DNA from 2 places in the Geodermatophilus sp. URMC 65 genome. Region 1 is predicted to be linked to the other one. Evidence: riboswitches for the same ligand, from Rfam matches in the RefSeq annotation. Region 1 holds a riboswitch; the other holds the start of a gene.
The links. A riboswitch is a leader RNA that binds a small molecule or an ion and turns the genes downstream of it on or off. The one in region 1 is predicted to bind cyclic di-AMP.
Positions count from the first base shown of each region.

Region 2: another riboswitch for cyclic di-AMP. It lies ahead of ACWIX7_RS26985 (hypothetical protein); the one in region 1 lies ahead of ACWIX7_RS02780 (M23 family metallopeptidase).

Region 1 covers NZ_CP199954.1:584,356-588,901, reverse strand. The annotation lists tRNA gene ACWIX7_RS02790 (tRNA-Ile) at 85-158, opposite strand; gene pstS (phosphate ABC transporter substrate-binding protein PstS) at 193-1,293, opposite strand; cyclic di-AMP (ydaO/yuaA leader) riboswitch at 1,760-1,910, shown strand; gene ACWIX7_RS02780 (M23 family metallopeptidase) at 1,922-3,139, shown strand; gene ACWIX7_RS02775 (maleylpyruvate isomerase N-terminal domain-containing protein) at 3,278-4,186, opposite strand; gene ACWIX7_RS02770 (diguanylate cyclase) at 4,310-4,546, shown strand, end outside.
Region 2 covers NZ_CP199954.1:5,603,678-5,608,223, reverse strand. The annotation lists gene ACWIX7_RS26990 (FAD-dependent monooxygenase) at 27-1,241, opposite strand; cyclic di-AMP (ydaO/yuaA leader) riboswitch at 1,527-1,710, shown strand; gene ACWIX7_RS26985 (hypothetical protein) at 1,712-2,212, shown strand; gene ACWIX7_RS26980 (polysaccharide deacetylase family protein) at 2,523-3,119, shown strand; gene ACWIX7_RS26975 (TetR/AcrR family transcriptional regulator) at 3,344-3,970, opposite strand; gene ACWIX7_RS26970 (MFS transporter) at 3,967-4,546, opposite strand, start outside.

The DNA.
Region 1 (4,546 bases):
GATGTGCCCACCTCGTGCCCACCTGTGGGCCGTGTGGACGCCGGCGGGCCCGCCCGGAAGGACGAAACCGCAGGTCAGGATCGGTGGGGCGGGTGGGGCTCGAACCCACGACCCAGGGATTATGAGTCCCATGCTCTGACCGGCTGAGCTACCGCCCCGCGGTGTCCAGCCTGCCAGATGTGCGGACCGGCCTCAGGGTGCGGTGCTGATCGCGTCGATCGCCGTCCGCGCTTCCTCGCGCAGCGCGGCGGAGATCGGCGCGGAGCCGGCCACCTCGGCGGCCGCGGCCTGGCCATCCTCGCTCGTCACGTACGTCATGAAGTCCGCGACCAGCTCGGCGGTCCGCGGGTCCTCGTACGCGATGCAGCCCAGGTGGTAGCTGACCAGGACGATCGGGTAGCTGCCGGACTCGGCCGTCGTCCGCTCGAGCTCCAGGGCCAAGTCGTACGGACCGCGGCCGGGCAGCGGCTCGGACCCCTCCACGACGGCGGCCGCGGCCTCGGGCGTCGGCGGGACGAACTCGCCGCCGACGCCGATGCGGGCCACGCCCAGGTCGCCGGCCTGGGAGAGGTCGGCGTAGCCGACGGTCCCCTCGCCGCCGGCGACGGCGGCGATAACGCCGGAGTTGCCTTGGGCCGACTCGCCGCCCTCCACCGGCCACTCGCCGTCGGGCTCGAACGGCCAGTCCCCGGGGGCCGCGGCAGCCAGGTACTCGGTGAAGTTCTCCGTGGTCCCGGACTCGTCGGAACGGTTGACCGGGGTGATCGCCAGGGCGGGCAGCGCGACGCCGGGGTTGTCCGCGGCGATCGCCGGGTCGTCCCAGCGGGTGACCTGCCCGGCGAAGACGCGGGCCAGCGTCGTGGGGGAGAGGGCGAGGTCCTCGACGCCGGGCAGGTTGTGCACCACCGCGATCGGTGAGATGTAGTTCGGCAGCTCGAACACCTCGCCGCCGCAGCGCTGCTGTGCCGCGACGAACTCCTCCTCGTCGAGCGGCGCGTCCGAGCCGGCGAAGTCGATGCCACCGGCGACGAACTGCTCCCGGCCGCCGCCGGAGCCGACCGGGTCATAGTCCACGGTGACGCCCGGCTGGACAGCCGAGTACCCGGCAGTCCACCCCTGCATCGCCGCCTGCTGGCTGCTCGCGCCGGCGCCCACGAGGGAGCCGCTGAGGTCACCGGCGGCCACCGCGCCCTGGCCTCGCTCGTTCGGGGGCACGTACTGCGACAGCGCCACCGCTGCGCCGGCCACCGCGGCGACCCCGACGGCAGCGGCGACCTTCCTCCGGGCCGACACCCGCGTCCTCCCGCCATCCGGCCCCGCGCTCCGCGCCGGGCGTCCGGACACGACCCTAGGCGTCGCTCCCGGCCCGGACCGATCGGCACCCGGAGGCGCCATTACACGGCTTCCGCCTCCGGCGCCGAGGGCTGTGGACGACGCCCGGACGGCGTCCACAGCCCCCCGATCGGGTGGTCTCGTGGGCGACATCACAGCGGACGCGGGGTGTGCGGGCCGGTCGGGGCGGGAATCCGCGTCATTCCGGCGTTCGTGCTGGTCATCTCGCGCGCCACACCCGCACCACCGGTCACCGCTCCGCGGTCGCACGCTGACGCCGCGTAGTGGAGACGGTGCTCTGAGGGCAAGCCGGCACCCCGGCTCCGTTACCCGATCGTGACCCGAGGCGCGGATCCGTGTAGGTTCCCCGACGGCCCTGCCGGGCTCAGCCCCTCGGGAACCGGGGGCCTCGGCACGGCCCCGCCGAACCGCCGACGTCCCGACCCGGGGCCGAGGCGGACCGGGGACCCACCGAACTCCTGGGGTGAGTCCTGCATGCGCACGTGCTGCGCAGGCAGGTAGGGCGCCGTCCGGCCCGAACCCGTCAGCTAACTCGGTAGGCGGTCGCGAGGATGGGAGAACCGTCGCCTTGGCGACCCTGCACCGCCTGAACACCGTGGTCCGCTGCGCCGCGTCACCCCGCAGCCGCTCGCGTGCTCCGCGCCGGGCCGTCCTCGTCGCCGCCGCGGTGGTCGGGCTCCTGGCCGGCACCCCCGTCGTCGCCGGCGCCGCGCCCGCCCCCGCCTCAGAGCAGGCCGCGCTCGAGGAGCAGGTCAAGGCCATCGAGGAGCAGGTCGAGGCCGCGGAGGAGCAGCTCCAGCGGATGACCGTGGAGGCCGAGGCCGCCGCCGACGCCGCCCTCGTCGCCCGTGCCCAGCTGGCCCAGGGCCAGGCCGAGGCCGAGCGGACCGCCGCCGAGCTGGCCGCCGCCCAGGCCGACGTCGCCGGGGCCGAGGAGGACATCGCCGAGCTCAGCCGCGAGGCCTACATGGGCGCCGACAACCGCTATGGCGACCTCGAGATGGTGCTCGACGCGAAGAGCCCCACCGAGCTGCTGCAGCAGGCCGCGACCATGGAGGTCATCGGCGACCACCGCGCCGACCGGCTGCAGGCGTTCCTCACCGTCCAGGCGCGGGTCGAGGAGGCCGACCGCGCCGCCCGCGCCGCCGTCGCACAGCTCGGCGAGCTCGCCCGCAGGGCCGACGAGGCCGAGCGGGCCGCCAACGAGCACCTCGCGCGCGCCCAGGCCGACTACGACGCCCGCGCGGCGGAGAAGGCCCGTCTCGACGAGGAGCTCCGCCTGGCCGGCGAGCGGCTGCTCGCCGCCCAGGGCGCCGCCGACGCTGCGGCCGCGTGGAGCGCCCGCCAGGCGCAGCAGCAGCAGAGCCTGGCCAGCGCGTCGAGCACGTCCGGCATGCCGACCGCCGGCCGGGTGACCTCCTGCTACGGCCCCCGCTGGGGGACCATGCACCAGGGCGTCGACATCGCCGCCCCCATCGGCACCCCGATCCACGTGCCCGAGGACGGCGTCGTCCTGCAGGCCGGCGCGGCCAGCGGCTTCGGTCAGGCCGTCTACGTCCAGCACGGCGACGGGCAGATCACCCTCTACGGGCACGTGAACCAGTTCTACGTCGGCGCCGGTCAGGTCGTGAACGCCGGGGACCACATCGCCGACGTCGGCAACAAGGGCCAGTCCACCGGGCCGCATCTCCACTTCGAGGTGCACCAGGGCGGGCTCTACGCCAGCCGGGTCAACCCGATGCCGTGGCTCCAGTCGCACGGCATCGCGCTGGGCGGCTCCTGCTGAGGAAGGACCCCGTCCTCCTCTCGAAGGACCCCCTTGCCACCCGCCACTCGCACGCTCGCGGCGGGACCCTGCGAGGGGGCCGCAGGAGCTCGCGGCGAGCCTCTGGACGGGGCCTGGTGTGGGCCTGGGGGCCCTCCTTCAGCGGCGGCCGCGCAGCCGGCCGAGCAGCCCACCCACGCCGCCGAGGGTCTGCGCCGCCAGCGCCAGGATCGGACCACCGGGGATGCCCGGCGCCGCCTGCACGATCGGCGCCAGGGCCAGCAGGCCGCCCAGCTCGTGCACCCGCAGCCGGCGCCGGGCCAGCGCCGCCACCGGGTTGACCCGGCCCGAGGCGGCCTCCAGGAGCAGGTCCGCCGGCGCCTCCACCGCGGTGCCGCGGACGTCGCCCGCGGGGGTCCGGCGCACCGTCCAGCCGGAGCCGTCGGCGGCGAAGGCCCAGCCGCCCTCCGGCGTCGCCAGCGTCGCGCCGCCGCTGACGCCCTCGCGGGCCGCCAGCGCGCCGGTCACGTCCGCCAGCGCCGCCAGCCCGGACTGCAGGACCGCGGGCGGGGGAGGAGCCGCGCCGCAGGGCACCAGGTCCAGGCCGTGCACCGCGAGCTCGTAGGCCTGCCCGAGGACGACGCTGAGCAGCGGCAGCCGGCCGACGACGGCCACCGCCGGTGCGGTGTCCAGCTCCGCCGGCTCCTCGGCGAGGTACCGGGCGGTGGCGTCCCGGTTGCGGCGCAGCGCGGCCAGCACCTCCTCCCGGGAGGCGTCCCGGTGCGCGGCGGTCACCCGCGCGTTCGTGGCGTCGACGTCCGGCGGCGTCCCCACCCCGCCGGCCCGCGCCGAGGCGATCAGGTCGGGCAGCGCGGCGTGGTCGTCCCACAGGCCCAGGTGCACGCACACCTCGTGTGCGCGCCAGCCGGGCAGCCGGGTCGCCCGCTCGAGGTCGACGGCCGCCGCCTGCTCGAGGAAGGTGTCCCACGCGCCGAGCACCATCGGCCCGACGGTGCCGCGGCCGGCGTCGGCCATGCCGTGGTGCTGGGTGTCCCCGGTCAGCGCCATGGCCGCCTCCTACCCCGGGGGGACGGCGGCAGGCGTGACGAAGGCCTCGCCGCCGTCCGGGAGCCACCCCATCGGGGGGCGGATCCGGTCAAGGTGGCGTCGCTCCACGTCGATGGTGTGCCCGTGGACGACAGGCCGGTGGTGGACCGCCGCTCGCCCCGCGGGAGCGGGGGGCGCGGCCGCTGGGCCGTGCTGCGGACCGCGCTCTACCGGCAGCTGGCCGCCGACGACGACCGCGCCGCCTCCTGGGTGCGGCACGTGCGCCTGGGGGTCTGGCTCACCGAGGCCTCCGCCCTGGCCGTCGTGGGGTACGCGCTCCTGACCCCCGGCACCGTGACGCGCACCGCCGTCCTCCTGGGC
Region 2 (4,546 bases), 720 kb from region 1:
CGGTCGGTGCGGGGGCGCTCCGTCGCTCAGCGGGACGCGGGAGCGGACGCCTGGAGCGCCTGCTGCACGTCGTACTCGTGGATCCAGCCGAAGTCCTCCGGGAACCTCGCCATCTTCGCGTCCCGCATCCGGGCAGCCGGTCCCTCGGGCAGGTGGAGCAGGGAGTTGGTGACCCAGGAGCTGCGCTGGATCGCGCGCGTCCGGGCCCGGCGGAGCGTCTGGTACCGGGAGAACACCGGCGCCAGGTCCTCGCCGGGTCCGGCGTCGGCGACCAGTGCGGCCAGGGCGAAGGCATCCTCGATCGAGGTGTTGGCGCCCTGTCCCTGGTGCGGCAGCATGCCGTGGGCGGCGTCGCCGAGGACGACGACCCGGCCCCGGTACCAGCGCAGCAGGGGGCGCACCGTGAACAGCCCCCAGCGGATGGGGCTCTCGGCCGCTCTGATCATCTCGGTGACGGCGGGGTGCCAGCCTCGGAAGGAGGCGACCGGGACGTCCTCGTGGACCTCGGCCACCGTGCCGTCGTGCAGCCAGCTCGGAGGGCCTTCCACCACCGCGAAGAAGTTGACCAGCTCTCCGGTGCCGCCGATCGCGTAGTGCAGCAGGTGCGCGTCGGGGCCCATCCAGAACTGGATGGCGCGCGGGTCCGGCAGTGAGGGCAGGTTCTCGGTGGGCACGATGCCGCGGAAGGCGCTGGTGCCGGAGTAGACGGCGTCGTCCGCGCCGGTGACCCACCGGCGGACGGTGGACCGCACGCCGTCGGCGCCGACGACCACGTCGGCGTGTTCCACCCGGCCGTTGGCGAACTCCAGGACGACCGAGTCGCGCTCGGGGACGAGATCGGTCAGCCGGCAACCGAGGTGCAGGTGCTCGGCGCCGAACGCGCCGCTGAGGGTCTTCTGCAGGTCGGCGCGGTGGATGCCGAAGTACGGCGCGCCGAACCGGTCCACGTAGGCGTTGCCCTCGGCGACCGGGTGGGCGGCGATGCGGCTGCCGTCCTGCCAGTGGCGGTGGACCAGCTCGGTGGGGATCGTGGCGGCCGCGGCCAGCTCGTCGAGCAGGCCCAGCCGGGCGTACTCCCGGGTGGCGTTGGCCGACAGCGCGATCGCCGCGCCGATCTCGGTCAGGTGCGCGGCCTGCTCGAACACCTCGGCCCGCACACCCCGTTCCCGCAACGCCAGGGCCAGGGACAGTCCTCCGATGCCGGCTCCGACGATCGCGATCCGGAGGTCGGTGTGCCTCATGCGGCTGGACGCTAGCCAGTGCGGCGCAGTCCCGGACAGGAGTGCCGGCCCGGTCACTCGTCGGCCGCCGTGACTCGTCGCGAGCGCTTCGCCACCGCCTGTGCGGCGTTCCGCCGCGGCGTCCCGCCGGGCTGGTGGGTGTGGTCCTCGCCGAGCCGGTCCCGCACAGTGAGCGCACGGTCCGGGAGGAGTGACGGCGCTGCGGCCGCCGACCGTCTTCCTCCTCTCCGTTTGCTGTGACGTGCGTCACAACCTACGTTCAGGCCGCTCGCATTCGCGGGACGGTCTGGCAGCACGCCGAATCCTGCCGCTGGCCGGGCCGACCTCGACTCACCTGAGGCAGGAACGGGAGATCGCAGGCCCTCCGGGTCGCGTCAGCGGCCCTCGGGGTGAAGCCGTGACCGTCACGGCCGGGCAGTCCTCCCGCCCGAACCCGACAGCTCATCCCGCAGGCGCGCTCGGAGGATCTCATGCACCAGCACATCTTCGGCATGCCCCGTCCGGTCCGGGCGGTGCCACCCCTCCGTCTGGGCATCGTGGTGGTCCTGGCGCTCGTCGCCCTTGCCGTACCGGCCCCGGCGATGGCCGCGTCCGACGCCTCGACCAGTGCAGCAGCGGACCTGTGCGCGAGCGTCGCTTCGCGAGCCGGATTCAGCGGCGACAGGCTCGTCACCGCGGTCGCGGTCGGCATGGGGGAGTCGTCCTGCCGTCCGGACGCCCAGAACGCCAACGGTCCGACGAAGGGCTGTCCGAACGGTTCGGTGGACCGCGGTCTCTGGCAGATCAACAGCTGCTGGCACCCCTCGGTCTCCAAGAGCTGCGCCTACGACGCCCAGTGCAACGCCAACGCCGCCTACCGGATCTCCGCCAAGGGCACCAACTTCAGGCCGTGGGTGGCCTACACCAACGGCTCGTACCGGAACCACCTGGAAGCGGCCCGGGCCGCGGTCGGCCGACTCACCCAGACCTGATCCACCGGAGCACCTCACCGTGCCCGCACCCAGGAGGCGTTGCGGGGGCACGCCGGCGGGATCAGCGTGCCCTCCCACGGCAGACCCGTCCGGACGACCCCGTCGGCCCGGCGAGCCGAGCCGGGCTCCCGCAACGCCTCCCGGTGCCCGGTCGCAGGACCCCCTGCGCCCGGGTCGGCGCAGGGCCACCAGGGCTCAGGCGAGGGGGAGCGGCGGCGTCGGGGTGGGTCGGGACCCCGCACCGACACGCCCGCGCCCGAGACCAGGTCCCAACCGCTGGGTCTGCCTCGTCAGTGGCGCACTCCTGCTGGTGCTGCTCGGTGCGCCGGCTCAGGCGGCGTCGGCACCGCAGCAGTGTGCAGCCGGCTCCGTCCGGCTCACCTTCGACGACGGGCCCCACGCGTCCGCCACGCCCGACATCCTGGACACGCTGGCGGAACGGGGAGTGGAGGCGACGTTCTTCGTCACCGGTGAGATGACCGCCGCCCGACCCGACATCGTGCGTCGCGCCCGCGAGGAGGGGCACCGGATCGGGAACCACTCGTGGAGCCACGCGAAGCTCACCACGCTGGACCGGGCGCAGGTGGAATCCCAGCTGCGGCGCACCAACGAGGCCATCGAGCAGGCCACGGGGAGCTCTCCGAGCGAGTGGCGCCCGCCGTACGGCGCCACCAGCGACCTCGTGGCGGCGGCCGCCCGGGAGGTCGGCCTGGACTCGATGGTGCTGTGGACCGTCGACCCCCGCGACTGGGCGGATCCGCCGGCGACGACGATCCGGGACCGGGTGCTGCAGAGCGTGCAGCCGGGGAGCGTCGTGCTCCTGCACGACGCCACGGGGCAGAACACCCCCGCAGCCCTGCCCATGATCCTGGACGGGCTGGCCGAGAGGGGCTACTGCACGCAGTGAGGTGCCCTCGTGAGGACGTGCCACTCCCGGCGGCGTGCTGCCGGGCCGCTCCCCGGTGCGGCAGGAGGAAGCCCCCTGACCCTCACCCCCGGGCTCGCCACCGGCGGGCGCGGGCCGCCGCGGACCCGCGCCTCTGCCGGCCGGCGCGGCCCGACCGCCTCCGGAGGTGCTCCGACCACCGGTGTGACCACCCCGGGCTGCGGTGGCCACGGACCCCGCTCGGCTCAGCCCCGGGCGGCGGCGTCCCGCGTGAGGCGGGCCGCGAGGACCTGCGCGGCGTCGCCGGCACACCGGCGGAAGAGGTCGTCGTCGCCGGTGCACAGCCAGTTCACCGACGCTCCGAAGAGCAGCCCCAGCGCCGACTCCGCCAGCACCTCGACGTCCCCGGACCAGGTGCCGCCGGCGGCCTCGGCCACGCGGTCGAGCAGGTCGAGGACGTCGCCGCGGTACTGCTCGGTGGACTCCCGCGCCGCGGCTCGCAGGTCGTCGTCCCGGCCGCCCATCATGGTCAGCTCCTGGAGCACGATCTCGGCCCCGGGGTCGGCGATGACGCTGTCGGCGTAGCCGACCAGGGCGCGGGTCAGGATCTCGGCGGGGGTGCCGCCGGCCTCCACCGCCCGCCGGAGCAGCGCGGTCGACCGGTCCCGGTCGGCGCGGAAGACCGCACGCACGAGCTCGGTCTTGGAGCCGAAGGCGTAGTGCACGGCCCCCAGCGGGACGCCGGCCTCCTTCGCGACCGCCCGGGTGGTGAGCGACCACGCCCCCTCGCGCTGCATCACCCGCATCGCCGCCGCCACGAGCTGGGCCCGGCGCTGCTCGACGGGCAGGTGTGCGCGCCTCGGCTCGGTCACGGAGCCACCGTCTCAGGTGTCCGGTGGTGACCGGCCGGCGCGGGCTCCGCACCGGCCACCGGGGTCCCGCGCAGCAGGACGACGGCCTGCACCGCCACGTAGGCCGCGAGCACGGCGGCGATGAGCAGCACGACGTGCATGCCGGTCACGAACGCCTGTCCGGCCTCGGCGAGGAAGGCCGCGGCGGTGTCCGGCGGCAGCTGTGCGGCGACCTCCGCCGCGCCACCCAGGGTCTCGCGGGCGACCTGGGTGCCCTGCGCCGGCACGCCGTCGACGGAGCCGAGGTCTGCCGCGTAGACCGACAGCCCGACGGTGCCGAGCACCGCGGTGCCCATCGCCCCACCGAACTCGTATGCGGTCTCGGAGACCGAGGCGGCCGCCCCCGCCCGCTCGGGCGGCGCCGTGGCGAGGATGACGTCGTTGGTCAGCGCCTCCGCGGCTCCCACGCCTCCGCCGATGAGCAGGCCGGCGACGACCAGGACGACCCGGTCGCCGTCGACCCCGAGCGCCGTGCCGAGGCCCAGCCCGGCGGCGGTCAGGGCCATCCCGCCGCCGATCACCCACCGCAGCTGCAGG